Regions from separate parts of the Rhodovulum viride genome, predicted to be linked through region 1. Evidence: riboswitches for the same ligand, from Rfam matches in the RefSeq annotation. Region 1 holds a riboswitch; each other region holds the start of a gene.
What was found. A riboswitch is a leader RNA that binds a small molecule or an ion and turns the genes downstream of it on or off. The one in region 1 is predicted to bind cobalamin.
Positions count from the first base shown of each region.

Region 1 (8,100 bases):
CCAAGGAAGAAGATCCCGTTGCCCGCGCCCAGATCGAGATAGCTGCCGACCGGCGTGCCGGTGATCCGCGCGGCCAGATCGGTGGCGTCGAAATCGCCGAGCCCGTTGATCCCCTGCTGGATGTGCAGCCGGTCGGACATGCCGAAATCGGCGATGGTGTCGACCCCGGAGGCGCCGCGAAACTCGAACACATCGGCCCCCGGCCCCCCGATCAGCAGATCGCACCCGGCGCCGCCGTTCAGCCGGTCGTTGCCGGACCCGCCCGACAGCTTGTCGTCGCCTCGCCCGCCATGGATCCAGTCATTGCCGGCCCCGCCATAGATCTGGTCGTCGCCACGCCCGAAGTCGTCGCTCGCGGCCACGAAATCGTCGCCCGCGCCCAGCATCACCACGTCGTCGCCTGCGCCCGGATCGACCCAGTCATTGCCGGACCCGGCCATGATATGATCGTTGCCGTTGCCGCCATAAATCACGTCGCGGCCGGCGCCACCATCGATCTCGTCATCGCCGTTGCCGGCCTCGATCCGGTCCTCGCCCGCGCCGCCCTCGAGCGTGTCGTCGCCGAGATTGCCCCTGAGCGTGTCGCGCCCGTCGCCGCCCGCCAGCCGGTCGTTGCCATTGTCGCCGGTCAGCCAGTCGTCACCCGCGCCGCCCACCAACAAGTCGTCGCCGTCCCAGCCGCGCAGCACGTCGTTGCCCGCGTCGCCGTAAAGCCGGTCATCGCCATAAGAGCTGTCCAGCGTGTCGTTGCCCGCGCCCCCGAAAAGCACATCGCCCGCGGCAAGCTTGCCCGTGCGGAAGGCGGCCCAGTCGCTTTGGCCGGGGGCAAGCTGCGATCCGTAGCGGGTGTCGAGCACGTCGTCGCCGTCGCCGCCGCTCAGCAGGTTGGCCCCGGCCCCGCCGACCAGAAGATCGTTGCCCCCGCCGCCGAACAGCACGTCATTGCCGTCGCCGCCATAAAGCACGTCATCGTCGTCGCCGCCCGCCAGGGTGTCGTCGCCGCCCATGCCGCAGATCCGGTCGCGATCGCCATTGCCGAACAGGACATCGGCGCCCCAGCCACCGGTGATCGTGTCATCGCCGTCGTTCATCCAGGCAAAGTACGCCGGAAAATAGGCGTTGGGGATCACGAGGAAATTGTTGGGCCCGTCGTAGCCCACGCTGAATGCCCCGGTTTCGGCAAGCTGGACCGGCGCTGCGGGCAAGGAGCGACCGATAGCGCGGAATTCGGCCGCAAGCTCGGCCAGAAGATAGGGATAGTCCTTGTCGGAGCGGAAATATGCCATGGTTTGCCCTTGGGCCCGAATGTTGCGCGAAGAGGCCCCCGCCCCCGCCGGCGCCCCGGGCGGCAGATTTGGTCAACATTCCTTGCCAGCCGGTTAAACCCGATGCCGCGACACGGTCCTGAATGCGGCGAATTCTTGAACACCTCGACCGAAGCGGGTCCCTGCGGCGCCCGAACAGTGTCGGAACGACGCCCGGAGCGTGCCCGGAGCATGCCCGGAGCATGTCGGTGCGCCCCACGTCCGCCCCGGTCCGCAGGACCGGCCCCGCCACGATCCGCAGGCCCCGGACAGCTGCTGCCCGGCAGTCGGTCCCGGCGAAACGGCAGGGCCCCGGGGGCCGACAGCCCGTCAGTCGCCGGCGTCCTCGCCAGTGCCGCCCTGGGGACGCGGGCGGCGCATCGGCGGATCGGTCTGCGGCTTGCCCGACCAGGGCTGCGGATATTCCAGCCAGCGCTGGATGAAACCCCAGGACTGCCGGTAGCCGTCATGGGGCAGCGTGCAGGCCGAACAGTCCTTGCGCGTCAGCCCGTTGGCATCGGTGTAGACCTGATACGGCCCGGGACACTCGTAGGCGATCAGCGGGCAGTAGCAGAACAGGCAGTTGAATTCGCGCTCGACGCCCGGATGGCAGGGCAGGAACGGGCATTGGGTATTGGTGAAGCCCTTGAAGGCCTCGTTCGAGGTCAGGTCCTTGGGTTGCACGGCGCAACTCCTTCCGGTCGGCACCCCTGGCCGGGCCCGCCCCGGGCCGGTCAGGGACAAGGTGAAGGCCGCGCCCCATGTCGCAGGCAAAACGCGGCCACTGGCCCCGAGGGCATCGGCGGGCCGACAGGCAAGGGGCGCATGACAGATGCGCCCGGCCTCCGGACCCGCCGCCCGGGGGGCGGTTCGGCGCGCTGGCAGGTCTCCTGGCTTGCGGGTCTCGGCCGATCCGCCCGCCTTCCCGGCCGGGCGCATGCCGGGGCCGGTGGCGGTTCGGGGCGGGGGCTCGCCGCTGACAGTTGCGGGGGCAGCGCCGGACTTGCACCGGCTTCCCTTTTCACTCCCTCGCGGGAGCACCAGAACGCCTCTCATCAATGGGGACCGCGCCCGCCGCTGTCAATGCATCGCCCAAGGGGCGGCCGCGCGCCGAGGCCCTTGCCAGCGCCCCCGGCGCGGCGCTATCCCGTGACGATGAGGTCCTTTTCCCCAGACGCCAGATGACCCCGCGCGAGGGCTTCACGCTTGGCTATGCGACCGTGCCGCCCGGCACCCGCCGCACGGTGGACCTGCCGGTGTCGGTGCTGTCGGACCATACCCCCGTCACCATGTCGGCCCATGTCGTGCATGGCCGCCGCCCCGGCCCCGCGATGTTCGTGACCGCGGGCGTGCATGGCGACGAGGTGATCGGGGTCGAGATCGTCCGGCGGCTTCTGAGCCTGCCCGCGCTCGGGGCGCTGCGCGGCACGCTGATCGCCATTCCCATCGTCAATGCCTTCGGCTTTCTCAACCTGTCGCGCTACCTGCCCGACCGGCGCGACCTCAACCGCTGCTTTCCCGGGTCGTCGGGCGGCTCGATGGCCTCGCGGCTGGCGCATCTTCTGGTCGACGAGGTGGTCGCGCGCTGCGAAATCGGCATCGACCTGCATTCGGCCGCGGTGCATCGCACGAACCTGCCGCAGGTCCGCGTGGTGCCGGACGATCCCGAGCTGACCCGGCTGGCCCGGGTTTTCGCGGCGCCGGTGGTGCTGACCTCTGCGGCGCGGCATGGCTCGCTGCGCGAGACGGCGGCGCGGATGGGCGTGCAGATCCTGCTGTATGAGGGCGGCGAGGGGCTGCGCTTCGACGAGGTCGCGGTCCGGGCCGGTCTGTCGGGCGTGCTGCGGGTGATGTTCGACCGGGGCATGATCCCAGCCAAGGGCGTGCCGAAGGCGCGGCGCGCGCCGCTGGACTGCCGGGTGTCGCGCTGGCTCAGGGCGCCGCAGGGCGGCTTGCTGCGCACCTACCGGTCCGAAGGCGACGTCGTCGAGGCGGGCGAGCTGCTGGCGGTGGTCTCGGACCCGTTCGGCGAGATCGAGGCCGAGATCCGCGCCGCCGAACCCGGCATCATCGTCGGCCGCGCCATCCTGCCGGTGGTGAACGAGGGCAATGCGGTCTTTCACCTGGCCGCGATCGCGGCTGCCGACCGGGCCGAAGACCGGATCGGCACCTGGGCCAGCGAGGTCGCGGCCGAGCCGCTGTTTGACGAGGACGAGATCCTCTAGTCCGACGGCATCGGGCCGTCAGGCCGCCTGCCGGCTTCGCGCCGCGGCCTCGAGCGCCGGATAGCGCAGCCCCAGCGTGACGCCGCGCGCGACATAGGACAGCAAAAGCGCGAGCCACAGCCCGTGATTGCCAAAAAGCGGCAACAGCAGGGCTACGGCGGCGGCATAGATCGCGGCCGAGATCACCATCATGTTGCGCATGTCCGCGGTCCGGGTGGCGCCGATGAAGATGCCGTCAAGCATCCAGGCGCCGATGCCTGCGACGGGGACGGCCACCATATAGGGCAGGAACACCCGCGCCTCGGCCCGGACCTCGGGCGCGGTGGTCATCAGATCGACGATGGCGCCGCCCCATCCGGCGAAGATCGCGGCCAGAACCACGACCGACAGCAGGCCCCAGAGGCTGGTCAGCACCGCGCTTCGGCGCAGCGCCAGCACCGATGCCGCGCCCATCGCCTGGCCGACCAGCGACTCGGCGGCAAAGGCGAACCCGTCCAGCGCATAGGAGGTGATGTTCAGAAACTGCAGCAGCACCTGGTTGGCCGCCAGCGACACGTCGCCAAAGCCCGCCCCGAGGAAGAGGAAGGACAGCACGATCCCCTGCAGCAGCAGCGACCGGATCAGGATGTCGCTATTCACCCCGGCGATATGGCGCAGCCGCGCCCGGTCGAACACCCGCGCCCAGGCCCGCCAGGCGGTGCCGCGAAACGCGTCTCGGCAGAACCAGAGCCCCAGCGCCAAGCCCGACCATTCGGCCAGGAAAGTCGCCAGTGCAACGCCCGGCACTCCCCAGCCCAGCGTCAGCACGAAAAGCAGGTCGAGCCCGACGTTGAGCCCGTTCATCCAGAGCTGGATCGCCAGAACCGCGCGGGTGCGTTCCTGCCCGATCAGCCAGCCATTGATGCCGTAAAGCGCGATGGTGGCCGGGGCCGACCAGATCCGGATCGCCATATACTGGCGGGCCATGTCCTCGACCTCGGCGCTGGCGGGGGCGAGGCCCAGCGCGGCGGCGATCAGCGGCATCTGCAAGGCCATCAGGGCAAGTCCCGCGACCAGCCCGATCATCAGCGCGCGCGACAGCATCGCGGCCACCTCGGCCGCATCGCCCGCGCCCCGCGCCTGGGCAGTCAGTCCGGTCGTGCCCATGCGCAGAAAGCCGAACACCCAGTAGACCGAGGCCAGCGCCACCGCGCCCACGCCGACCGCGCCGATCGGGGCCGCCGCGCCGATCTGGCCGACCACGGCGGTATCGACCGCACCGAGGATCGGAACGGTCAGGTTCGACAGCACGATGGGCAGCGCGATGGCCAGCACCCGGCGATGGCCGAGATCCGCGATCGCGTCCCGGTCCGGGCGCAGCACCGCCTCAGTCATCGCGCGGCGGCATCAGGAAATGGCCGGTCGCCTGCGCAAAAATCCGGGCGCGGTTGTCCTGCCAGGCCTCGACAAGGACGCTGGCATAACGCCGCCCCGACCGGTTGACGCGGGCCCTCGCATAGGCGTCGCGCGGCAGGCCGGGCCGCAGGTAATCGACGGTGAAGTCGATGGTCTTTGGCAGCCGCGGCAGGGTTTCGGGGGTCAGCGTCGCGGCATCGAGGATCCCGCGTTCGAGATCGTCCCAGATCATCGCCCAGGACAGCCCGACAATGGCCGTGACCTCCAGAAAGGCGGCGGTCGCGCCGCCATGGAGCGCTGGCAGTTCGGGATTGCCGATCAGGGCCTCATGAAACCCCAGAACGCCGGTCAGCTCGTCGCCGCGCCGGTCGAACGAGATCCCGAGGAAACGCGCATAGGGCAGCCCGTCGACCAGCGCCGACAGCGCGGCGTCGCGCCGCTGCTTGACGATCTGAACGGGTTCGGGCGCGGCGCGCCTCATTCGGCGCCTCCATCGGCGGTGAAGGTGCCGGTCGCAGTCGCCACCGGATGGCCGCGGTCGTCATCGGTCGCGGTCGCCCGCACGAAGGCCACCGAGCGGGTCACATGATAGCATTCCGCCCGCGCCACCAGCCGCTGACCCGGGGTCGCGGCGCGCATGTAGTCGATCCGCAGCGAAATCGTCGCCGTCTGCGCCGGCCCTTCGGGATGGCTGAGAACGGCAGTGCCGCCGCAGGTGTCCAGAAGCGCCGAAACCGCGCCGCCGTGGATCACCCCGTTGCGCGGGTCGCCCACCAGGCGCGAATCGTAGGGCATCGACAGTTCGGCCCGGCCGTCGCCCAGCTGATCGACCCGCATCGACAGCGCATGGGCATGGGGGATCTGCTCGATGAACCGCCGCGCCACATCCGCCTTTGCCCCTGCCGCCATATCTTCGGTGGCATCCCGCGCCCCTTCGGGCGCCGCGTCCGAGCCGGTGTCGCTCACCTCTGTCTCCCTCTGGTCATCGCCCCGGTTATTGGGTCTGCCCCCCTGCCCTGCAAGTGTAAAAATCCGCGGGCTGTCGCTAATTGGCGACACCCGTCCGGCACGGGGACCGCAGGGTGGACAGCCCGCCCCGGATTGCCCGCGTTTTCTGGGACTTCGCCGTCCTTCTGCCGCTATTTCGGGCAGAGATGAGACCCATCCGCAGCCCGGCAGGATGTCACTCGTTCCGGTTTTCGGAACCTTCGGAAGCGACCTGCCGCTACGGAACCACCATTTTTGCCGGTGCGTCAAAAAACAAGCCTTATGAAGCATATAACCGAATTGATCCGCCCCCCGGATTTGCCTTAGCTAGTAGCACGGAAGTGGCTGGTAGTTTTAGGCGATGGCGGACGAACGTCTGAATTTCAAGGAGATGTGCGCCCGGTTCGATGTGACCCCGCGCACGTTGCGGTACTACGAATACATCGAACTGCTGAGCCCCACCAAGGACGGACGCGCCCGCTTCTATGGTCCTCGGGAAGTGGCCCGCATGACTCTGATCCTCCGGGCACGCCGCTTCGGTTTCAGCCTCGAGGAAATCCGGCAATGGCTGCTGATCTATGACGAGAAAGGCAGCGCGGCGCAGATGGCCGCTCTGGTCCAGATGGCCGACCGCCAGCTCGGAGTCCTCAGGGAACAGCGCGACCAGCTCGACAGCTCGATCGAAGAGCTGCGGACCCTGCGCGACGCCGCATCCGCCGGCAAGATCTGACCCGTCTTCCCATCTCGACATTTCGCGACGCAGCGTTACGTTTACGTAAACGTCAGCGGGCCTTGTCTTGCCGTCCGAAAGGGCGCAGGTCTGAGGTCTGAGTGACGTATCCGGACGACCAATGACCGACGAGTTAATGACTATTCGCCAGATGTGCGATGCTTTCGAAGTGACCGCGCGTACCTTGCGGTTCTACGAGTCCAAGGAGTTGATCTCCCCCCTGCGCGAGGGCCAGCGGCGGCTTTACGGCCGGCGCGACCGGGCCAGGCTCAAGCTGATACTGCGCGGCAAGCGTTTCGGCTTCAGCCTCGAGGAGATCCGGCAGATGCTGGACCTTTACGATCTTGACGACGGACAGGAGACACAATTCCGCCGCACCTGCGAGCTGGCCCGGGAACGGCTGGCGGTCATGGAACGGCAGCGTCTGGAACTGGACGACGCCATTGCAGAACTGAGAGGCCAGATCTCCTGGGGAGAGAGGAAGCTGGCCGATTTCGACAAGAGGAAACCCGCCGCCGAGTAACCGATGCGGTTGGGATGACGTTCAAGGGAGGAACGCATGCCGATCTACACCCCACCGACCGAGGACATGCAGTATCTGCTGCATGACGTGCTGAAGATCAGCGCGTCCGACATCCCCGGTTATGCCGAGCTTGACCCTGATTTCACCGGGGCGATCCTGGGCGAGGCCGGCAAGCTCGCCGCCGAAGTGCTGGCGCCGCTGAACGCGACCGGCGACGCCGAGGGCTGCCACTGGGACAATGGCGTCGTGCGCACGCCCAAGGGCTTCAAGGACGCCTACGACCAGATCTGCGCGGGCGGCTGGATCGGGCTCGACATGCCCGAAGAGGTCGGCGGCCAGAACATGCCCTACCTGATCAATTCGGCGGTCGGCGAGTTGTTCGTTTCGGCCAACATGGCCTTCAACATGTATCAGGGGCTGAGCCACGGCGCGATGTCGGCGATCCTCGCGCATGGGTCGGACCAGCAGAAGGCAACCTATGTGCCCAAGATGGTCGCGGGCACCTGGTCGGGCACGATGAACCTGACCGAGCCGCAATGCGGCACCGATCTGGGCCTGATCCGCACCAGGGCCGAGCCGCAGGGCGACGGCAGCTATGCGATCACCGGCACCAAGATCTGGATCTCGGCGGGCGAACACGACCTGACCGAGAACATCGTCCATCTGGTGCTGGCGCGCATCCCCGGCGGACCCGAGGGCATCAAGGGCATCTCGCTCTTCATCGTGCCGAAATTCCTGCCCGACGAGGACGGCAATCCGGGCCGGCGCAACGCCCTGATGTGCGGCGGGCTGGAACACAAGATGGGCATCCATGCCAACGCCACCTGCGTGATGAACTACGACGGCGCGACCGGCTTCCTCGTCGGCGAGGAACACAAGGGCATGCGCGCCATGTTCACCATGATGAACGAGGCCCGGCTGGGCGTGGGCCTGCAG
Region 1 covers NZ_MUAV01000024.1:36,676-44,775, forward strand. The annotation lists gene BYZ73_RS24025 (calcium-binding protein) at 1-1,286, opposite strand, end outside; gene BYZ73_RS16975 (cysteine-rich small domain-containing protein) at 1,635-1,988, opposite strand; cobalamin riboswitch at 2,168-2,364, opposite strand; gene BYZ73_RS16980 (succinylglutamate desuccinylase/aspartoacylase family protein) at 2,486-3,529, shown strand; gene BYZ73_RS16985 (MATE family efflux transporter) at 3,548-4,903, opposite strand; gene BYZ73_RS16990 (PaaI family thioesterase) at 4,896-5,405, opposite strand; gene BYZ73_RS16995 (PaaI family thioesterase) at 5,402-5,833, opposite strand; gene BYZ73_RS17000 (MerR family transcriptional regulator) at 6,273-6,641, shown strand; gene BYZ73_RS17005 (MerR family transcriptional regulator) at 6,763-7,164, shown strand; gene BYZ73_RS17010 (acyl-CoA dehydrogenase C-terminal domain-containing protein) at 7,201-8,100, shown strand, end outside.

Region 2 (8,100 bases), on a different contig from region 1:
CGAGGCATATTCGACAATCCAGGCCTCGTCGGCCCGGCCCGCCATCAGCAGCGCACGCCTGAGCTTGCCCAGATGGCGCCCCATCTTCATCACCACGACCGCATCGGCGGCGCGCAGGCCCCGGATCAGGTCCTCCTCGGGCAAGGTGCCGGGCAGCACCGACAGCACGTCATCGCCCCAGGTGATCGGCGCGCCGGTCGCCGTCCAGGCCGCCGACATGCCGGTGATGCCGGGCACGACCTCGACCGGGACATCGTCCTTGAGGCGGGTATAGAGATGCATGAACGAGCCGTAGAAGAACGGGTCGCCCTCGCACAGCACGACCACGTCCTCGCCCGCCTCGGCCAGCGCCTTCAGATGCGCGGTGCAGTCCGCGTAGAAGGCCGCGAGGATCTCGTTGTAGCGCGGATCGTCGAAGGGGATTTCGGTGGTGACGGGATATTCCATAGGGTGCTCGGCGGCGCCCTCGGGGATCAGATTGGCGACGATGGACCGGGCCTGGCCCTCGCAGCCCGCCTTGCGGAAGAAGGCCACATGGCGCGCGCCCCGCAGCAGGCGGTCGGCGCGGACGGTCATCAGGTCGGGGTCGCCCGGGCCGAGGCCCAGGCCGTAGACGGTTGCCATGGTCATTCCTTGCGGCTGGCGATCGCGTTGATGGCGGCGACGGTGATGGCGCTGCCGCCCAGGCGCCCCTCGACGATGCAGCAGGGCACGGGCTGGTCCGCCCAGAGCGCGTCCTTGGACTCGGCCGCGCCGACGAAGCCCACCGGGCAGCCGATGATGGCGGCGGGGCGCGGGCAGGCGGGGTCTTCCAGCATGTTCAGCAGATGGAACAGCGCGGTCGGCGCATTGCCGATGGCAACCAGCGCGCCCGCGAGATGCGGGCGCCAGAGTTCCAGCGCGGCGGCCGAGCGGGTGTTGCCCATGGCGGCGGCGCGTTCGGCGATGCCCTCGGCCTGCAGGGTGCAGAGCACCTCGTTATCGGCGGGCAGGCGCTTGCGGGTGATCCCTTCGGACACCATGCGCGCATCGCAGAGGATAGGCGCGCCGCCCTCGAGCGCCGCGCGGGCCTTTGTCACGAAGCCCGGCGAAAAGCGGATATGGGGCGCCAGCTCGACCATGCCTGCGGCATGGATCATCCGCACCGCCACCTGTTCCTCATCGGCGTCGAAGCGGGCCAGATCGGCCTCGGCCCGGATCGTGGCGAAGGACTGCAGGTAGATCGCCGCGCCGTCCTTTTCGTACTCATGGGGCATTCGGGGTCTCCAGGTCTGTCAGGGCGGCGGCGATCGAATTGCGGCGGGTTTGCCAGAGCCCGTCCCGCGCCAGCGCCGCGAATTCGGCCCGCATCGCCGCGAGCGCCTGCGGGTTGGCCTCTTCGAGGAAGGCCGTCAAGCCCGGATCGGCCAGCGTAGCCTCGAAATAGAGGTCGAAAAGGTGATCCGGTACGACCCCCGCCAGACGGGCAAAGGCGGCCATGTGGTCGAGCGTCGCAGCGATTTCGGCCGCGCCGCGAAAGCCGTGGCGCTGCATCCCTGCCAGCCAGGCCGGGTGGGTGGCCCGGGCGCGGACGACGCGTGCGATCTCTTCGCTCAGGGTCCGGGTGCGCGGCCGGGCGGGGTCGGTATTGTCCAGATGGTAGAGCGCGGCGCGGCCGCCCGCGACACCCTGCGCCGCGGCAAAGCCCGCCTCGTGCCGGGCGTAATCGGCCGCCAGCAGAAGGTCGGTCTCGGGCAGGTCCTGGGCATGGACGAAGGCCTCGGCCCCCGCGACCCGGTCGCGGATGCCTTGCGCGTCGCGCCGCGCCTCGGACCCGTCCAGCGCCCAGGCACTGGCGGCGAGCCAAGCGGCGCCAGCGGCCTGACGGCCCGCCTCGGTCGGTTCGGGCGTCTCCAGGCCGATCCCGTAGATCCCCGGCGCGGGGCCGTACACCCGCGGCGTCTCGGGGCGGCCCGCATGGGGGTTCCAGTCAGGCGCCTCGTCGCGCTGGCCGAGCGCGCGCACCGCCTGCTGGTAGAGTGCCGAAAGCGACGGGAAGACATCGCGGAACAGCCCCGAGACACGCAGGGTCACGTCGAGCCTCGGCCGGTCGAGCAGCGCGATGGGCACCACCTCGATGCCCGAGACGCGGCCCGAGCCCTCGTCCCAGACCGGCTTCACGCCCAGCAGGTGCAGCGCCATGGCGAAATCCTCGCCCGCCGTGCGCATGGTGGCAGAGCCCCAGAGATCGACGACCAGCTGCCGGGGCCAGTCGCCATGGTCCTGCAGGTGGCGGCGCACCAGATCCTCGGCCAGCCGCACGCCTTGGGCATGGGCGGCACGGGTCGGCACCGCGCGCGGATCGGTGGTGAAGAGGTTGCGCCCCGTCGGCAGCACGTCGCGCCGCCCCCGCCAGGGCGAGCCCGAGGGGCCGGGGGCGACCGGGGCGCCCTGCAGCGCGCCGAGAAGGGCGGCGCTCTCGGCCGCGACAGAGGCGCCGGTGTCGAAGCCGGAGGCGGCCTCGGGCTGTGTTTCCGGCTGAGTTTCCGGCGGGCGGCCGAAGACATGCAGCCCGTCGCCGAACTGGCTTTCCTTGACGTCGCAGACGAAGCGGTCGATGCGGGTGATGGCCTCGGCGGGTGACAGGCCCGGGCCCAGCCCCAGATCGGCCTCGACGCCCAGCGCCCGCGCCTCGGCGCGGATATCGGCCATCAGTCGGTCGCGGCGGCGCGGGTCGAGCCCGTCGGCATTGGAAAACTCGTCGAGCAGCGTTTCGAGCCGGGCCAGCCGGTCCGAGACGCCCGCCCGCCGCTGGGGCGGCGGCAGGTGGCCGAGGGTGACGGCTCCGATCCGGCGCTTGGCCTGCGCCGCCTCGCCGGGGTCGTTGACGATGAAGGGATAGATCACCGGCAGATCGCCGATCAGCGCCTCGGGCCAGCAGGCCTCGGACAGCGCGACCGCCTTTCCGGGCAGCCATTCCAGCGTGCCATGCGCGCCCATATGGATCAGCGCATCGCAGCCCATGGCGCGGCGCAGCCACAGGTAGAAGGCGACATAGCCGTGGCGGGGCACCCGCGAGAGGTCGTGATAATCGCCCTCGCGCGCCTCGGGCGTGCCGCGTTCGGGCTGGAGTGCCACCAGCGCCGCGCCGCGCCGGGTGGCCGCGAACTGGAAGGCGCCGTAGCGGCAGGCCGGATCGGCCTCGGGTGCGCCCCAGGCGTCCGACAGGGCGTCGCGCAGGGGTACGGGGAGGGTGGCCAGCGCGGTGTGGTAGTCCGCGAGCGGCCAGCTCAGGGTCTCGCGGCCGAGGGCCTTGGCCAGATCGCCTGTGGGGGCGGTGGGCAGGCCCGCGCGGGCCAGATCGTCCAGAACCGCCTCGGCCGAGGCCAGCGCATCGAGCCCCACCGCATGGGCCATCTGCCACGGCCGTCCGGGATAGGTGGACAGGATCAACGCCGGGCGGCGGTCGGCCAGCGATGTGCGGGCAAGGCCGGTCCAGGCCATGACGCGGTCGGCGATGGCCGCGATCCGGCCCGGATGGGCGCGATGGGCGATGCGGGCGAATTGCAGATGCGGGTCGCGGGTGCCCGCCTCCTTGAAGGACGCAACGCCCGCGAAGATCCGGCCATCGACCTCGGGCAGGACCACATGCATGGCGAGATCGGCGGGGGAAAGCCCGCGCTCGGCCTCGGCCCAGGCGGTTTCCGGCGCGGCGGACAGCGCCACCTGAAAGACCGGCACGCCCGCCGCGTCCAGCGCCGAGCTGCCATCCTCGCCCTTGCCGGAGAAAGCGGTGGCGTTGACGATGGCGGCAGGGCTCAGGGCGCGCAGCTGGTCCGCCAGCCAGCGCGCCGCCTCGGGCGCCTTCAGGGACGGCACGAAGAGGCCGGTGACGGCGCAGCCGCGCGCCCGGAACGCGTCGAAAAGCGCCTCGACGGGGCCGAGATCGGCGGCGGTGACATAGGCGCGGTAGAAGGTCAGGACGATCCGGGGGGCATCCACCGGCGACAGGTCGGGCGCGGGCACGGCGCCGCCCTCGGGGCTCCAGGCGCCCATTTCGGGCACGGTCTTGGTGCCGATCACGGGCGCGGCGTAAAGCCCCGCGGCCAGCGCCAGCTGCGCCAGTGCCGCCTGCGCCGCGACCGCACCGCCCTCGTCGCAAAGTTCGGACAGCCGCCGCAGTGTCGAGACCGGCAGGGTCGAGGCCGCGTCGAGCCGGGGATCGGGGCGCCCGTCCGCGGGCAGCACGGCCAGCGCGATGCCATGCGCGCGGGCCAGCGCCCCGATCTGGGTCAGCCCGTACTCCCAATAGGCGCGCCCGCCGATCAGCCGGATCAGGATGCCCTTCGCCCCCGAAAGCGTGCGCTCGGCATAGGTATCGACCGAGAGCGGATGGATCAGGGCCGCGAGATTGGCCAACCTGAGGGTGGGCATCCGGCCTTCGGGGCCGCCGCCGCGATGCCAGCCCGCCGCGAAGGCCCCGAGATCGCTGTCGGAAAAGGACAGCACCGCCAGATCGGCCGGGTCCTGACCCAGATCCGTCGGAACGGCGGTTTCCTCGAGCCCGTGGCTTTCGCGGAAGACGACATGCATGGGGGCGGCCTCAGGCGCTCAGAGCCGCGCGGATCGCGCCTTCGTCGATATCGTCATGCTCGGCGATCACGACAAGCCGGGTGGCGCGGGTCTCGTCCGGCGCCCAGGGCCGGTCGAACTGATGGCGCACCCGCGCGCCCACCGCCTGCACCAGAAGCCGCATCGGTTTGCCCGCGACCGCGACATGGCCCTTGACCCGCAAGATGTTCTGCGTGCGCGCCAGAGCCTCGATCCGGGCCGAGAGCGCCTCGGGGTCGTCCTGTTCGGGCAGATCGATCACCACGCTTTCGAATTCGTCATGGTCATGCTCGGCGCCGCTGTCGTGATGGCTGGGCCGGGCGTCCAGATCATCCTCGGCGGCCGCGCCAAGTCCCAGGATCACGCGCGGATCGACCGCGCCTTCGGTCACCTCGACCACGGGCAGCGGGCGCGGCGCCTCGGCCTCGATCACGGCGCGGGCGGCGGCCACGCCTTCGGGCCCGGCCAGATCGGGCTTGGTCAGCAGCACGATATCGGCGCAGGCGATCTGGTCCTCGAAGACCTCGGACAGCGGCGTCTCGTGATCGAGGCTGTCATCGGCGGCGCGCTGGGCATCGACCGCGGCGACATTCGGCGCGAAGCGGCCCGCGGCCACGGCCTCGGCATCGGCCACCGCGATCACCCCGTCGACGGTGATGCGCGAGCGGATCGCGGGCCAGTCGAAGGCCTTCAGCAGCGGTTTCGGCAGCGCCAGCCCCGAGGTCTCGATCAGGATGTGGTCGGGGCGCGGGTCAAGCTGCAACAGCGCCTCCATGGTCGGGATGAACTCGTCGGCGACGGTGCAGCAGATGCAGCCATTGGCAAGCTCGACCACGTTCTCGGCCGGGCAGTCGGGCAGGGCACAGCCCTTCAGGATCTCGCCATCGACGCCGACATCGCCGAATTCGTTGACCAGGACGGCCAGCCGGCGGCCGCCCGCATTCTGCATCAGGTGGCGGATCAGCGTGGTCTTGCCCGAGCCGAGAAAGCCGGTGACGACGGTGACGGGAAGCTTGGCGAGATCGGTCATTTCAGGGCCTCCATGGGCGGGATGCGGGCAATGCAGTTCTTGCGGAAATGCTCGGGGCGTTCGCGCCAGGGCACGAGCCCGTCGGCGGCGTCGCGATAGGCACGGGCGCCCTCGGCGAGGATGGGCGCGCCGGTCGTCTCGTCGAAATTGCCATAGACATAGGTCCAGCGGCCCGGCCCCCGCAGCGCGACGGTGCAACCCGAGGCACAGGCCGAGAGGCATTCGACGGGCACAAGGCGCACGCCGTCGGGCAAGCCATGGGCGCGGAGGGCCTCGTGAAGCAGGCTGCCCGGACGGGGGGTATCGGGATCGGCGGGCTGGCGGCGCTTGCAGGTCGTGCAGACCAGCAGCTCGACCGGGGCGGGTTCGGGCGCGCTCATGCCGGACAGGCCCGGCGGCAGAAGGAAACGGAAACACTCATCGTCGGGCCCCACTTGGTCGGGGGACAAGGGCGAAGCGCGGGCAGAGCCGAAGCCGGACCCGACACCGGAACACCCCGTCCGGTTCACGTCGTTCGGGCTGGCAGGTCTCCCGGCTTGCGGATGTCAGAGGCGGGGCCTCTGGCGGCGGCCCTGCCTTCCCAGCCTCATCGGGCCAGTGGCATCGGGCGGCCTCTCCGGTCACGGTCGCGGGGGCGGCTGCGCTTGAAGGCCCGATGCATCGACTCCGGCCTCTGGCGCATTCCCTTTTCACCCGTCCTGAGGCGGGCACCAGCGCCGCGTGTCATGCCCGCCCCGCGCGGGTCTTGTCAAGCGCGATGGTCGGGGCCGGGGCGGCGGGCGGCCTCTTCGCCCGCATGGCGGATCAGGGCGAGGCTGCGAAACCCGCCATGGCCGAGCTTGCCGAAGGGCAGCGCCAGCACCAGCCCCAGCACCGCGCCCAGATGGAGCGCCAGCATCAGCCCCATGGCGGCGCCGTCGCGCAAGGCCAGAAGCGCAAGGCCCGAGGCGGCGACGATGGCAAGCTGCGCCCGAAGCCCGCGATTGGCGGCCTGCATGCGCGGCGCGGCCGGTCGGCGGTCGGCGGTCCGGTGCCAGCGTTCGAGCCCGGCGAGCCCGGCCAGCATGGCGATGCCGCCAAGGCTGCCCAGCAGCACGGGCGCGCTGGCCAGCGGATAGGGCGCCAGCGCGCCGCCAAGATGCAGGACGGCTCCGGCAAGGGTTGCGAGCGCGGTCAGCGCGGTGCCTGTGACCAGCAGGTGATGGCTCCAGCGCCGCGCCCGCCCGACCGGGCCGTGCGCCCCGTCGCAGGCGCGTGCGGCCCCGAGATTGGCCAGCGTCAGCGCATCGCGGCAGCCCCGGCCGAGGCTTTCAAGCGACGGCCGGGCGGGTGGGCCGCCGGTTGCGCGCCAGAACCGCCAGAGCCGCAGCCCGAGGCCAAGACCGGCCCCCGCGAAGGCCAGTGCCGCGCCGCCCGCCATCGCCGCGTGTGGGATCACCGCATAGAAGGCGCCCGGCCCGTTTCGGGCGGAAAAAAGAACTCCGGGCGGGAGCAGGATCAGGGCGGCCAGCGGCGGGCCGATCAGGCATATCAGGAAGATCAGGTCGGGCAGGCGCGGGGGCAGCCCTGCTGCGTGATCGGCGGCGCGCGCGGCGGCCAGCGCCGCGGGCAGGTTGACGGCCAGCGCATGGGGCGGCGCGTATTGGCAGTCGTAATGGCAGGACCGGCAGTCATGGCAGAGATGGGCCAGATGGCGCAGATCGCCCGCCGCGAGGCTTGGGCGCCGCCGGGCCGCCGGAAAGACCGCGCAAAGCCCGGTGCAGAAGCCGCAGGTGTTGCAGATGTTCAGCGCGCGGGCGGCCTCGGCCCAGGGCTCGGGCTCTGGCGGAGCGGGGTCCGTCGCCGCCGGGGCCGGAACGGCGGCGGGGCGCGGGCGGTTGGCGGCGGGGCCCGCAAGCGCGGCCGCGCCTGCCCCGGCGATGCGGCCGAAGACGCCGCCGACGGTCAGCCCGGTGCCGGAAAGATAGCCCTCGCCCAGCACCGCGCCGGTCATCGCGGCGCCCGCGGCAAAGACCCGGTGCGCGGTGCCGCCGCCCGCGAGCCGGACCCGCGCGGTCGCGTCGACCGCGACCCCGTGGCGGGTAAAGCCGAGCCCCGGCACCAGCGGGATCGCCGCGACGGGCGACCCGGTGAGGGGCACGCCGTCGGGGCGGCTTCGGGGCGGGTCGAGCGGGGCGTCTTCCGTTGCTGTCTGCAGCGTCCGGGTCAACCCCTCGGCATCGATGCCGCAGAGCCGGGCGAGTTCGGTCGGGCTGTCGGCGGCAAGCGGCGGGTAGAGGAGCGGCGGCAGCCGCCGGGCGCCCTCGGCGTCGAGGATCAGCCAGGCGCGCGGATCGGCGCGCTCTGCCAGCGCCCGGCCCCAGACCGAATAGCGCGCCGATCCGGTCTCGGCGCCCTCGTCGCGGAGCCGCCGCCCGTCCGCGTCGACGACAAGGCCGACCTGCATCCCGTCGGCGCGGCTGACGATGCCCGCGTCGTCC
Region 2 covers NZ_MUAV01000006.1:203,402-211,501, forward strand. The annotation lists gene cobI (precorrin-2 C(20)-methyltransferase) at 1-630, opposite strand, end outside; gene BYZ73_RS07275 (precorrin-8X methylmutase) at 627-1,256, opposite strand; gene cobN (cobaltochelatase subunit CobN) at 1,246-4,572, opposite strand; gene cobW (cobalamin biosynthesis protein CobW) at 4,583-5,620, opposite strand; gene BYZ73_RS07290 (DUF1636 family protein) at 5,617-6,000, opposite strand; cobalamin riboswitch at 6,125-6,347, opposite strand; gene tcuA (FAD-dependent tricarballylate dehydrogenase TcuA) at 6,369-8,100, opposite strand, start outside.
Region 2: linked by a shared signal. The riboswitch ahead of BYZ73_RS07290 (DUF1636 family protein) and the one ahead of BYZ73_RS16975 (cysteine-rich small domain-containing protein) in region 1 are both predicted to bind cobalamin.

Region 3 (8,100 bases), on a different contig from region 1:
ACGATCCCGATCCCCGCCTCGGGGCCGAAGCGGGCGGAGATCATGAAGAAGACAAGCAGCAGGAAGACCAAGTCGATCATCGGCGTGAGGCTCGGGCGGCGTGGCGGCCGGGGCGTGTCGAAGCTGAACATCAGCCCGCCTCCGCCGCAAGGAACAGCCGGGTCGCGAGGTCTTCCATGTCGGCGCGGGCGCTGTCGGCCACGGATTCGAACCAGCTGAGCGAGACCGCCGCCGGGATTGCCACCGCCATGCCGGCGGCCGTGGTCAGAAGCGCCTCCCAGATGCCGCCCGCCAGATCGGCCGGGTCGGCCGCCGAGCCCGCCGCTTGCAGCGCCTGGAACGCATCGATCATGCCCAGAACCGTGCCGAGAAGACCCAGAAGCGGCGCGATCACCGCGATCAGTTCCAGTGCCCGAAGCCCCGCGCGCGCCTCGACCAGCAGGCGCCGGGCGACGCGGGTGGTTTCCTCGCGCGCCTTCGCCTCGGGCAGGCCCAGCGCCAGCGCCCCAATGGCCGCGCGGACCAGCCGGGCGCGCAGTCCGACCCGGCCCGCAACCGCCTCGGCCGCCGCCTCGCGCGCGCCCTCCTGCCAGAGCCGCACCGCGCGTTCGGCCCGGGCGCCCGCAAAGGCGCCCATCCGCGCGAGGCCCCAGAGCTTCCAGAGGATCAGGCTGAGCGTGGCGACCGACAGGCCCGCGATGGCCCACATCGCCGCGCCGCCGGTGTGAAGGAAGGACAGGATCGGGTCGATCATGCGGCAGGCTCCTCGGCCGGGCGTGAATTGGGGGTCATCGCACCACCTCGAGCGGCTGGAAGACCGGGCCGTCGGGGGTCTCGGCCAGATAGGCGCGCAGCCCGAAGACCTCGGCCAGATTGGCCTCGCTCAGCACCGCGCGGGGCGGGCCGTCGGCCACCAGACGGCCGCGATGCATCAGCAGAAGCCGGGTGCAGAACCGGACCGCCAGCCCCAGATCGTGGAGCGAGACCATCACCAGGCGGCCTTCGGCGGCGAGGCGCGCGAACAGCGCCATGGTTGTGAACTGATGCGCCGGGTCGAGCCCGGCAATGGGTTCGTCGGCCATCAGCACGGGCGCCTCCTGCGCCAGCGCCCGGGCGATCAGCACCCGCGCCTGTTCGCCGCCTGACAGCTCGGTCGCGCGGCGCGTAGCGAACCCGGCCAGCTCGAGCCGCGCCATCGCGGCATCGACGGCTGCGCGGTCGGCGGGTCCGGGACGCTGGCCCGGCCCCAGATGCGGCGTGCGGCCAAGCCCGACCAGGGTCTCGACGCTGACCGGCCAGGCGATTTCGCGCGTTTGCGGCAGCCAGGCGGCGGCGCGGGCACGCTCGGGCGCGGGCAGGCGCGCGAGGCTCGATGTGCCCTTGTGCGGCAGAAGGCCGAGGGCTGCGCGCATCAAGGTGGTCTTGCCCGCGCCATTGGGACCGACAAGGCCCACGCAGTCGCCCGGCGACAGCCGTGCGGTGACATCATCGACCACAGGGCAGGCGCCGCGCCGGACGGTCAGATGCGAAAGCTCAAGCCCGGTCATGCGCCCGCCTCCGCCCGGGTGCGGTAGATCAGCCGGATGAACAGCGGCGCGCCGATCAGTGCTGTGACGACGCCCAGCTTGAGGTCGCGGTCGGGCAGCACCAGACGCACGCCGATATCGGCGGCCAGCAGAAGGGCCGCGCCACCCAGCGCCGAGGCCGCCAGCAGCCGCCCGGGCCGGGCGCCCACCAGCGGGCGCAGCAGATGCGGCACGATCAGACCGACAAAGCCGATGGCGCCCGCGACCGCCACCCCCGCGCCCACCGAGGCCGCGACACCCAGGACCAGCGCGAGGCGCAGCCGCCCGAGCCGGATGCCCAGCGCCGCCGCCGCATCCTCGCCCAGCGTCAGGGCATCGAGCCCGCGGCCGAGACCGGCCAGCATCAACCAGCCCAGAAGAGTCAGCGGCAGCGCCAGCCAGACATGGGTGAAGGAGCGATCAGCGAGCGAGCCCATCAGCCAGAACACGATATCGGCCGTGGCGTAAGGATTGGGCGAGAGGTTCAGCACCAGTTGCGTCAGCGCGCCCGCCAGCGCCGAAAGGGCGATGCCCGCGAGGATCAGCGTGAAGGCCCCGCCGCGGGGTCCGGCCAGCAGCAGCAGCAGCGAGACGGCGATCAGCGCGCCGGTCAGCGCCGAAGCGGGCAGCGCCAGCACATGCGCCGAGGCAAGCCCCGTTTGCAGTGCCAGCACCGCACCCAGCGCGGCGCTCGACGAGACGCCGATCAGGCCGGGCTCGGCCAGCGGGTTGCGCATGTAGCCCTGCAGCGCCGCGCCCGAGAGCCCGAGGCTCGCGCCCACCAGCACGGCCAGGATCGCGCGGGGCAGGCGGATCTCGCGCATGACCAGCACCGCCGCCTCGCCGCGCCCGGCCAGAAGCGCCGAGAGGCTGTCGCCGACCGACAGTCCCGCCGGGCCGATCAGCAGCGACAGCCCGAAAAGCGCCGCCACCAGCAGCGCAAGCGCCCAGAAGAGCCCCTGCCCCCTCATGCGCGCGCTCCGTCTCGGTCGGCCGGTCTTGTCTCCGGATCGTTCATCGCCCTGCCTTCCCTGCCCTTGCGGGCGGTCCGGGGCGCGGCGGGATCGGGCCAGCCCCCCGGACGGTGATCTGTCTCACCGCTGCGGGCTGGCCGCTCCGGGGCGCGCCCCGCGCCCGGAAAGGGTGATCGTCGCTTCGGCAGGTCTCCTGGCTTGCGGGTCGTCGCTTGGCTGGCCTTCCCGGGACAGGCCCAGTGGCGTCTGTCAGCCGCGCTCTCCGCCTACAGTTGCGGGGGCAGCCGCGGAGTTGCCCTTGCGGGGGCGCACCGCGTTCCCTTTTCTCCGGCCTTGCGGGCCGGAACCGAAGTCGCTCCTGCCTAGCCCATCGGCGCGCATTGTCAAAGCCCAATTGCGGGCGGCTCAGGGCTCTCCGGCCAGACCCTTGAGGATCGGGCAGTCGGGACGATGATCGCCCGCGCAGGCGGCCATCAGATCGGCAAGCGTCGCCCGCATCGCCTGCAGCTCCAGGATCTTGGCATCGATCTGCGCCAGATGGGTGCGGGCAATCTCTTTCACATCGGCGCTGGCCCGGGCCTTGTCGGTATAAAGCGCCAGAAGCGCCCGGCATTCCTCGATCGAGAAGCCGAGCGACCGCGCCCGGCCCAGAAAGGTCAGGTTGTGCAGGTCGGTTTCCGAGAAATGCCGGTAGCCATTGGCGCCCCGGGCAGGCCGGATCAGGCCGATCTCCTCGTAATAGCGGATGGTCTTGGCGGGCAGGCCCGTCGCCTTCGAGATGTCGCCGATATTCATGACCGGGCCTCCAGCGGCCCGAGCCCGCGCAGCCGAAGGGCGTTCGACAGCACGAAGAGGCTCGAACAGGCCATCGCGCCCGCCGCCAGCATCGGCGACAGCATGAGCCCGTTCAGCGGATAAAGCACCCCCGCCGCGACCGGGATCAGTGCGACGTTATAGGCGAAGGCCCAGAACAGGTTCTGGCGGATATTGGCCAGCGTCCGGCGGCTGACATGGAGCGCGTTGACGACGCCCTGCGGATCGCCCGACATCAGCACCACGTCGCCCGCCTCGATGGCGACATCGGTGCCGGTGCCGATGGCAAGCCCCACATCGGCCGCCGCCAGCGCGGGCGCGTCGTTGAGCCCGTCGCCGACGAAGGCAACCGGGCCCTCGGCGCGCAGCCCCTCCAGCGCCTCGACCTTGCCGCCGGGCAGAACGCCTGCCACCACATGGCCGATGCCAAGCTCGGCCGCGACGGCGCGCGCGGTCGGCTCGGTATCGCCGGTGATCAGCGCGGTCGCGACGCCCATCCGGTGGAGCCCGGCAATGGCCGCGCGCGCCGAGGGCTTGATCGGGTCGGCCAGCGCCAGCACCCCCGCCGCGCGCCCGTCGAGGGCCACAAAGACCGGGGTTGCGCCGTTTGCGGCCAGCGTCGCCGCCTCGGCCGCGAGGGGGCCAAGCGCGATGCCCTCGCGCGCCATCAGCCGTTCGGCGCCCACCAGGACATCACGGCCGCCGACCCGGCCCCTGACGCCGAAACCGGGCAACGCCTCGACCCCTTCGGCCTCGGGATGATCGGGGGCGGCGGCCAGGATGGCGCGGGCCAGCGGATGCTCCGAGCGGGCCTCGAGCGCGGCGGCAGCGGCCAGGACCTCGCCGCGATCGAAGCCCTCGGCCAGCCGCGCTTCGGTCAGTTCGGGGCGGCCCTCGGTCAGGGTGCCGGTCTTGTCGAAGGCGACCGTCGCGACGCCCGACAGGCTTTGCAACGCATCGCCCTTGCGGAAGAGAACCCCCATTTCGGCGGCGCGGCCCGTGCCCACCATCACCGAGGTCGGCGTGGCCAGCCCCATGGCGCAGGGACAGGCGACGATCAGCACCGAGACGCCCGCGACCAGTGCGAGGCCCAGCGCCGGGTCGGGCCCGACGATCAGCCAGACAGCCACGGTCAGCGCGGCGGCGGCCAGGACGGCGGGCACGAAGATGCCGGTGATCCGGTCGGCCAGCGCCTGCACCGGCAGCTTGGCGCCCTGCGCCGTCTCGACCATCGCCACGATCTGGGCCAGCGCGGTCTCGCGGCCGACCCGGGTGGCGCGGAACCTCAGCGCGGCGGCGCCATTTACGGTGCCGCCGGTGACCGCATCGCCGGGCGCCTTGTCGGCGGGCATCGGCTCGCCGGTCAGCATCGATTCGTCGACCGGCCCCTGCCCCTCGACGATCTCGCCATCGGTGGGGATGCGCTCGCCGGGGCGGACCTCGATCAGATCGCCGGGAGCAAGCAGCTCGACGGGCCGGTCCTCGAGACCCGTTTCAGTGACGACCCGGGCGCTGCGCGGTTGCAGCCCCATCAGATGCCGGATCGCCTCGCCGGTGCGGCCCCGGGCGCGGGCCTCGAGGGTGCGGCCGATCAGGATCAGGGTGACGATGACCGCCGCGGCCTCGAAATAGACATGGGCCGTTCCGGCGGGCAGCAGGCTGGGCGCGAAGGTCGCGAGCGTGGAATAGCCCCAGGCCGCGCCGGTGCCGAGCGCGACCAGCGCGTTCATGTCGGGCGCGCCCTTCAGCAGGAGCGGCACGCCCTTCAGGAAGAAGGACCGGCCCGGACCGGCGAGGATCGCGGTGGTCAGCAGGAACGAAACGACGCGCAGCCCGGTTTCCGAGACGATCCCGGCCAGCGCCTCGCGGGCGCCGGGGATCACGTGACCGCCCATTTCCAGAAGCACCACGGGCAGCGCCAGCAGACCCGCGATCCAGGCCCTGCGAGCGAGCTTGCGGGCCTCGGCGGCCTGGGCCGCACCGGGTTCGGGCCGCGCCTCGGCGGTCAGCGGGGTCGCCGGATAGCCTGCCTCGGTCACCGCGCGGGACAGCGCACGGGCATCGGCCAGGCCCTCGGCCGCAGTCACGCGGGCCTGACCGGTCGCGAGGTTCATCGCCGCCGACAGAACCCCGGGCTGGGCCAGCAGCGTGCGCTCGATCCGGCCGGTGCAGGAGGCACAGGTCGCGCCCTCGACGTTGAGCGAGATGTCGGTCCGGGCGACGCCGAAGCCCGCCCCCTCGACCGCCCCGATCAGCGGCGCGGGCGGACCGGAATGCTCGACCTCGGCGGTGCCGGTCGCGAGGTTGACCCGGGCGGCCTCGACCTCGGGCAGCTCGGTCAGGGCGCGCTCGACCCGGCGCACGCAGCCCGCGCAATGCAGCCCTTCGAGCTTCAGCCTGGTGGTGGTGATCGCGGTCATGACAGCCTCCGTGCAGCGTCCGTCGGACGGGATGCCCCCTCAGATAGGGCCTCCAGTCGCTGGAAGGTCAAGGGCCCTGCCGCGCTTTGTCAGGGAAACCGACCGCCTGGGGGCTCGCGCGAATTTTCTGCGAAAATTCGGGGCCGGAGACCGGCCTATCGTGGCAGGAACGCGCCCTGGCGGCCCACGATATAGCCGTGGATGCGCCGGCCGGCCGCGCTGAGCGCGGTATCGCTGCGATGGACCAGGAACCACTGCCGCACCAGCGGCAGCGCGGGGGCATCCAGCTCGACCAGCCGCCCGGCGGCCAGTTCCTCGACCACCGTGTGACGCGAGATCAGCGCGATCCCGAGCCCCGCCATCACCGCCTGCTTGATGGTCTCGTTGCTTTCCAGCTCGATCACCCGTTGCGGACGCCCCTTGCCCAGCCGCTCGATGAACCGATCCATCAGGACGCGGGTTCCGGACTCCACCTCGCGCGCGAGGAAGGTTTCGGCCAGCACCCGTTCGGCCGCGATCCGCTCCTGCCCGGCCAGCGGGTGATCGGGCGGCGCGATCAGCACATGGGGATGCGGTCCCAGCACCGTCGCATGCACTTCGGGCACCCGGGGCGGCCGCCCCATGATCGCGATATCGACGCTTGCCGCCTGCAGCGCCGTCACCACCATTTCGCGCGAGCCCACCCGCAGGATCACGTCGATCTCGGCAAAGGCGCGGTGCAGCTCGGCCACCAGGCGCGGCGCGAAATACTTGGCGGTGGCGACGACGCCCAGCGTCACCATCCCCTCCATCCCGTCGTTAAGCGCGCGCACATGATCGACGCAGGCCTCGAGCGCGGTCTCGATCGCGCGCGCGCCCACCAGAACCGCCTCGCCCTGGCGCGTGAGTCGCGCCACGCCCTGGGGGCCGCGATCGACCAGGCGGGCGCCGAAATTCTCTTCGAGCTGGCGCAGCTGGGTATGGACGGCCGGCGTCGTCAGGTGGATCGACTCGGCCGCCGCCGTCAGGGTCCCGTGCTCGGCCACGGCGCGCAACGCCCTGAGTTGCTTGAAGGTTACCGCTTCGGGTCGGAGTGTCGACATGAGGTTTTCAAAAAAATCTAACACAGGTTCCGCGTTTTTAAATTCTCCACCATGCCGTCATCCTTTAGCAACCGGTATCGACAACGCGTCGCCAGATTCGGGAGAAATTTATGCAACGAGAGAATCCGATCCGGGATTTGCAGCATATCCCCGCCGCACTTCAGCCCATCCTGAACGCGCTCTGCGAGGTCGGCATCGACCTGTCGCGGGTGATCCAGCGCGGGCCGCTGGGCGGCGCGCTGGGGGCCGCGGTCGGCGAAAACCTGGGCGGCGACACCCAGAAGGCGCTGGACCTAATGGCCGACGACGCCTTCTGCGAGCGGCTGAAGACCGCCAATGTCCGCTTCTATGCCTCGGAAGAGCAGGACGTCGTGGCCGAGCTTGACCCCGCGGGCGCCTATGCCGTCGCCATCGACCCGCTCGACGGGTCCTCGAACATCGACGTCAACGTCTCGATCGGCACGATCTTCTCGATCTTCGAGGCGGCCGCGACCGGCGATGCCAGCGTGCTGCGCCCGGCCAGCGAACAGATCGGCGCGGGCTACATCATCTACGGGCCGCAGACGATGCTGGTCTGCACCTTCGGCAAGGGCACCCAGGAATACCTTCTGGACCCCGACAGCAAGCAGTTCGTGCTGGTGGCCGAGGCCGTGAAGGTGCCCGACACCTCGCGCGAATTCGCCATCAACGCCTCGAACTACCGCCACTGGTCGCGGCCGATCCGGGCCTATATCGACGATTGCCTCGCCGGCGAGGAAGGCCCGCGGGCCTCGAACTTCAACATGCGCTGGGTCGCCTCGCTGGTGGCCGAAACCCACCGGATCCTGACCCGGGGCGGCGTCTTCCTGTACCCCGGCGATGCCCGCAAGGGCTACGAGCGCGGCCGTCTGCGGATGGTCTATGAATGCGCGCCCATCGCCTTCGTGATCCAGCAGGCCGGCGGGCTCGCGACCGACGCGCAGGACCCGATCCTGGGCAAGACCGCCGAAAGCCTGCATGCCCGCACGCCGTTCGTCTTCGGCTCGACCGACAAGGTCAGCCGCATCGCCGCCTATCACGACCTGCCGGACGAAGAGGTCAATGCCCTGTTCGGCAATCGCGGCCTGTTCCGCGTCTGAGTTCCTGGAGGACAGTCATGAGCAAGAAGCATCCGATCATCTCCGTTACCGGCTCCTCCGGGGCAGGCACCTCGACGGTCAAGCACACCTTCGACCAGATCTTCCGCCGCGAGGGCGTGAACGCGGTC
Region 3 covers NZ_MUAV01000009.1:128,808-136,907, reverse strand. The annotation lists gene BYZ73_RS09860 (ExbD/TolR family protein) at 1-131, opposite strand, end outside; gene BYZ73_RS09855 (MotA/TolQ/ExbB proton channel family protein) at 131-754, opposite strand; gene BYZ73_RS09850 (ABC transporter ATP-binding protein) at 789-1,547, opposite strand; gene BYZ73_RS09845 (FecCD family ABC transporter permease) at 1,544-2,536, opposite strand; cobalamin riboswitch at 2,706-2,905, opposite strand; gene cueR (Cu(I)-responsive transcriptional regulator) at 2,945-3,334, opposite strand; gene BYZ73_RS09835 (heavy metal translocating P-type ATPase) at 3,331-5,772, opposite strand; gene BYZ73_RS09830 (LysR family transcriptional regulator) at 5,928-6,854, opposite strand; gene BYZ73_RS09825 (class 1 fructose-bisphosphatase) at 6,965-7,972, shown strand; gene BYZ73_RS09820 (phosphoribulokinase) at 7,990-8,100, shown strand, end outside.
Region 3: linked by a shared signal. The riboswitch ahead of BYZ73_RS09845 (FecCD family ABC transporter permease) and the one ahead of BYZ73_RS16975 (cysteine-rich small domain-containing protein) in region 1 are both predicted to bind cobalamin.

Region 4 (5,005 bases), on a different contig from region 1:
GAGTGGTCCGGTTGTGCCCGCAATCCTCAATTCATAAGCCCCGGCCTCGTTCACCTGCAACTGGCGGAAAAGCCCGGCCGGGACGGAGACCGGATATCGGAACTGCGGGTCGATGCAAGCCACCCCAAACTCACCGGCGGGAAATTTACCGACAGGCTGAGCATCAAAGTGAGGAACCTCTGACATGTCGATTTGGCGCGCGCTGCGAACATGGGGCCATCTCAATGCACCTACCATCGGCGATGACCTGAACCTTGCTGCGTTGCGGTACTCCTTGCGCATGGTTGATGAGGACACGCTGGAGGTGCAGCGGTTTGACAATGGCTGGCTCAGGCTGTGGGCATGGTTCTGTTTTTTCCTGTTGATGTATTTCGTGGTGCTGTCCTGGTGGGAGCAGAACATCCTGTGGGACAATATTCAGATCTGGCTGAATTCAGAGGCGTATTTCAGGGCTGCGCTCGAACGCCTTGTCAAGCGTAGCCCCGAAGTTTATGGAAATGAGGACTTCACTTCTTTCTACAAAAGAATGATGGAAATGCACGGCGACCGCTGGATCGGCGGCGCCATCTTCCTCGCGCTGCCCACTTTCTTCTTCATCGCCGCCTGCATCTGGCCTCGCTACCGGCCCATCCGGTTCAACCGCAAACTCGGGATCGCCTACACCTGGTCCTGGGGGCGCTTCTTCCTCAGCCGGAGTGATCCGTCTTTGGGGCTGGGCCGGGGGGTAGGAGATTTCGAGCCCATGCTCCGCCGTCTCACCATTGTCACGGCAGGCATGGGCACCCCGGACAGCCACAGCATCGGTGCGCTTGTCGTGAGGCTGCGCCACCACCGGTGGACACGCCACAAGGAAAGCTGGGCTCTCGGCGTATTCCCCCCGGCTTGCATCGGCCAGAACAGTCAGATTTCAATTGCGATCAGCGATTTCCTGACCAATCCCGTGCGCCCGGACTGGTGCGATGCACTGGAATGGCAGCCCTCGCCCCTCTTCTGGGCGCATCGTCTGGCTCTGAGGGTCGTAAACTTCTCGGTGCTGCCCGCCTGGTGGCCGCGCCGGACCCGGAAGATGATCCGACGCCATCTCGAGATCCGTGTCGCCGAAGAGAAGGCCGCTGCCGAAGCACGCGAAGCGCTCCGCCGCAGGGCGAACGGGATGGACTGAGACAGGCGCGATCCCGAAACTCGCAACCATATATGCTGGACTTGTCCAATATCGCGGGCGCGAGACTGAATGCCCGCTTTTCGCTTTCGACCTGTCCATCGGGATTGTTGAGTGAACGTCGGCAATCGGCAGCGAACGGCCAGGCTCGCTCGGGGGTTAAACCGCGCTGCCTCGGGGTCCCACGTTTGAGTTTCCCCGACCAAGCGGACAACAGGTCTGGCAGTGGCGGCCCATTGCGAAGTCCTCGTCTCCGGCCTCTTGCCCCGCGGACGGAAAGCTGCCAGTGATCGACCCGTCGGTTTCCTTCGGGAATGAAAAGGGAATCCGTGCCGACCTCGGTCGGGAAACGGAACTGCCCCCGCAACTGTAGGCGGCGAGCATCTCTCGATAGGCCACTGGGGTCGCACCCGGGAAGGCGAGAGGCGCAGCGACCCGTCAGTCAGGAGACCTGCCGACGAGAGTGAAACCACGACCGGACGGGGTGTGCCGGGGCGGGATACCTTATGTGGCCGCCCTGCCGTATTCGGTTCGCGTCTCGTCCCGGATGGTCCTGTCTGACGGGACGGATCGGATGAAACGGACTTTCATGATCGCCGCGCTGCTGGTCGGCACAGCCCTGCCCCTGCACGCGCAGGAAACGGAATACCCCCTGACATTGACAAATTGCGGGCTCGAGGTCTCTTTCGACGCCGCCCCGGACAGTGTCGTGACCATCGGCCAGTCGGCGACCGAGATCCTGTACGCGCTTGGCCTCGCGCCGAAGGTTTCCGGCACGTCCGTCTGGTTCAATCCGGTCCTGCCGGAATACGCCGAGGTGAACAGCGGGATCGAGCGGCTGGCCGACAACGATCCCAGCTTCGAGAGCGTGGTCGGCAAGAAACCCGGACTGGTCGCCGTGCAATACGAATGGCACGTCGGCGAAAGCGGCATCGTGGCCACGCGCGGGATGTTCCACGACATCGGCATCCCGACCTACATCCTGCCCGCCGATTGCGACACCAAGGACAATTCCACCGGCGGCGATGGAACGCGCACCGGCGCCTTCGAGACCGCGTCCGTCTACAAGGGGATCCGCGAACTGGCGGCGATCTTCGATGTGCAGCCCGCGGGCGACGCGCTGGTCTCGGATCTGCAGGCCACCGAAAGCGCCGCGATCGCGCGCGCGGAAGACCTTGAACTGCCCGAAGATCTGTCGGCGGTGTTCTGGTTCTCTTCGGCCGATCTCGAGATCGACCCCTATGTCGCCGGGCGGCTCGGGGCGCCGGGCTACATGATGGCGAAGCTTGGGATCGAGAACGTCATCGAGTCCGATGAGGAATGGCCGACGGTCGGATGGGAAAGCATCGCCCGCGCCGATCCCGACATCATCGTCGTCGCCTCCATGGACCGCCGCCGCTTCCCGGCAGACGACGTGGAGAAGAAGCTGGAGTTCCTGCGCACCGACCCGGTCGCGCGCCAGATGACAGCCGTGCGGGACGGGCGGATCGTGCAGATGGACGCCCATGCGATGAGCGCGACGATGCGGTCGATCTACGGGTTGCAGGCGCTGTCCGAGGCGCTTTCGAAGATGTCCTTCGAATGACCATGGAGGCTGCGCCCGTGCGTGCCGTGACATGGCGCGGCCTCTGGCTGGCGCCTGTCGTTCTGGGCATGACGATCCTGGCCGGGACGGCAATCGGCGAGACCCGGTTGCCGTTCGTCACGGTGCTCGGGACGCTGGCAAACCACCTGTGGGGCGCTGGCTATCCGGTGGACGGGATCGAGGCGGGGATCATCTGGAGCTATCGCCTGCCACGCGCCGTGGTGGCGGCGTGTTGCGGGGCAGGGCTGGCGCTGACCGGCGTCGTTCTTCAGGCGCTCTTGCGCAACCCGCTGGCGGATCCCTACCTGATGGGCCTTTCGGCAGGCGCCTCGACCGGGGCGGTGCTGGTGACGGTCGCGGGCCTGGGCGGCGGCGCGATCTCGATGTCGCTTGGCGCACTGACCGGGGCGCTTCTTGCCTTCGGTTGTGTCGCGGTTCTGGCCCGAGCCGTGAGCGGGGATGTGGGAGGCGGACGCGCAACACAGGCCGCCGCCGCCCTCATCCTCGCCGGGATCGCCGGTTCGCAGCTGTTCAACGCGCTGACCGCCTTCATCATCGCCCGGTCTGCCAATGCCGAACAGGCGCGCGGCATCATGTTCTGGCTGATGGGCAACCTTTCGGGGATCAGGTGGGACGACGTGGGCGCCTGCATGGCCGTCTCTGTTGCGGGCGTCGCCCTCTGCCTGTGGCACCGGCGCGGGCTTGACGCCTTCACCTTCGGGGCAGACGGGGCCGCCTCTCTGGGGATCAACGTCCCGGCGCTGCGCGGCAGCCTCATCGCCGCGACCGCCGTCATGGTCGGGGTGCTCGTGTCGAAAGTGGGTGCCATCGGGTTTGTCGGCCTCGTCGTGCCCCATGCCATGCGGTTTCTCGTGGGCGCCCGTCACGACCGGCTGGTGCCTGCCTCGGCGCTGGCCGGGGCGGTGTTTCTGGTCGCTGCCGACGTGATCAGCCGCAGTCTCGTCCCGGGCCAGGTTCTGCCCATAGGGGTGGTGACCGCGCTTGTGGGCGCCCCCGCCTTCGCGCTGATCCTCGTGCACGGAGCGCGCAAATGAAGGTCGAGCTGCGGCACCTGTCGGCCAGGATCCACCGCGCGCCATTGCTGGAGGATATTTCGGTCCGCATCGAACGCGGGGAACTCTTCGGCCTTGTCGGCCCCAACGGATCGGGCAAATCCACGCTGATGCGCTGTCTCGCGGGGCTGCAGCGTCCGACCTCGGGCGGCATTCTGGTGGAGGATGCAGATCTTGCGCGGATGCCCGCCCGGCACCGCGCGCGGCGCATCGCCTTCGTCCAACAACAGGCCGATACGACGGACCGTCTGACCGTTCGGCAAGCGGTGGACCTGGGGCGCATCCCCTACCTCTCTGCCCTGCGGGGATGGGGGCGTTCCGATGAGACCGCGGTCGAGGCCGCTCTGACGGCCGTGGAGATGACCGCCTTCGCCGGTCGTCTCTGGCATACCCTCTCGGGTGGCGAACGCCAGCGCGTCCACATCGCGCGCGCCCTCGCGCAGGATCCAAGGCTCCTGCTCCTCGACGAGCCGACCAACCATCTCGATATCCGGCATCAGCTCTCGCTCATGGCGCTGGTCCGGGCACTGCCCATCACCCGTGTCATCGCGCTGCACGATCTGAACCAGGCCACGGCCTGCGACCGGATCGGCGTGCTGTCCGGGGGCAGGCTTGTCGCGACGGGTCTGCCCCGCGACGTGCTGAACGAGGATCTTCTGGCCGAGGTCTTCGGCGTCGCCGCGACGCGCCATGCCGCTCCGGACGGATCGCCACGCCTTCACTTCTCTCATGCCCTCTAAAGGATCGCCCCATGCGCCTGTTCGTCGGCCTGCTTGCCCTGGTTCCCGTTGCGGGACACGCCGAGACCCATGACGTCAGAATGCTGACCCGCGGCGAGACCGGCGCCATGATCTACGAGCCCGCCTATCTCGAGATCGCACCCGGCGATACCGTGCGCTTCCTTCCCGCGCAGCGTGGCCACAACGCGGCCTCCATCCCCGAGATGCTGCCAGAGGGTGCGGATCGCTTCATCGGCCAGATCGACGAAGAGATCGCGGTGATCTTCGAGGTCGAGGGGCGCTACGGCATCAAGTGCTCGCCGCACTATGCCATGGGCATGGTGATGATCGTCGATGTGGGAGAGGTCGACGGGGCGGCGCCTCTTCCGGATGGTCTGCCGGATCGCGCCAGAGAGCGGATGTCGGACCTGCTCGGCCGATAGGGCCCGGGTTCAGGTCGGGGGCGCCC
Region 4 covers NZ_MUAV01000012.1:1,747-6,751, forward strand. The annotation lists gene BYZ73_RS22755 (hypothetical protein) at 1-37, shown strand, start outside; gene BYZ73_RS11480 (hypothetical protein) at 185-1,162, shown strand; cobalamin riboswitch at 1,442-1,632, shown strand; gene BYZ73_RS23570 (ABC transporter substrate-binding protein) at 1,749-2,744, shown strand; gene BYZ73_RS11490 (FecCD family ABC transporter permease) at 2,741-3,799, shown strand; gene BYZ73_RS11495 (ABC transporter ATP-binding protein) at 3,796-4,557, shown strand; gene BYZ73_RS11500 (pseudoazurin) at 4,569-4,979, shown strand.
Region 4: linked by a shared signal. The riboswitch ahead of BYZ73_RS23570 (ABC transporter substrate-binding protein) and the one ahead of BYZ73_RS16975 (cysteine-rich small domain-containing protein) in region 1 are both predicted to bind cobalamin.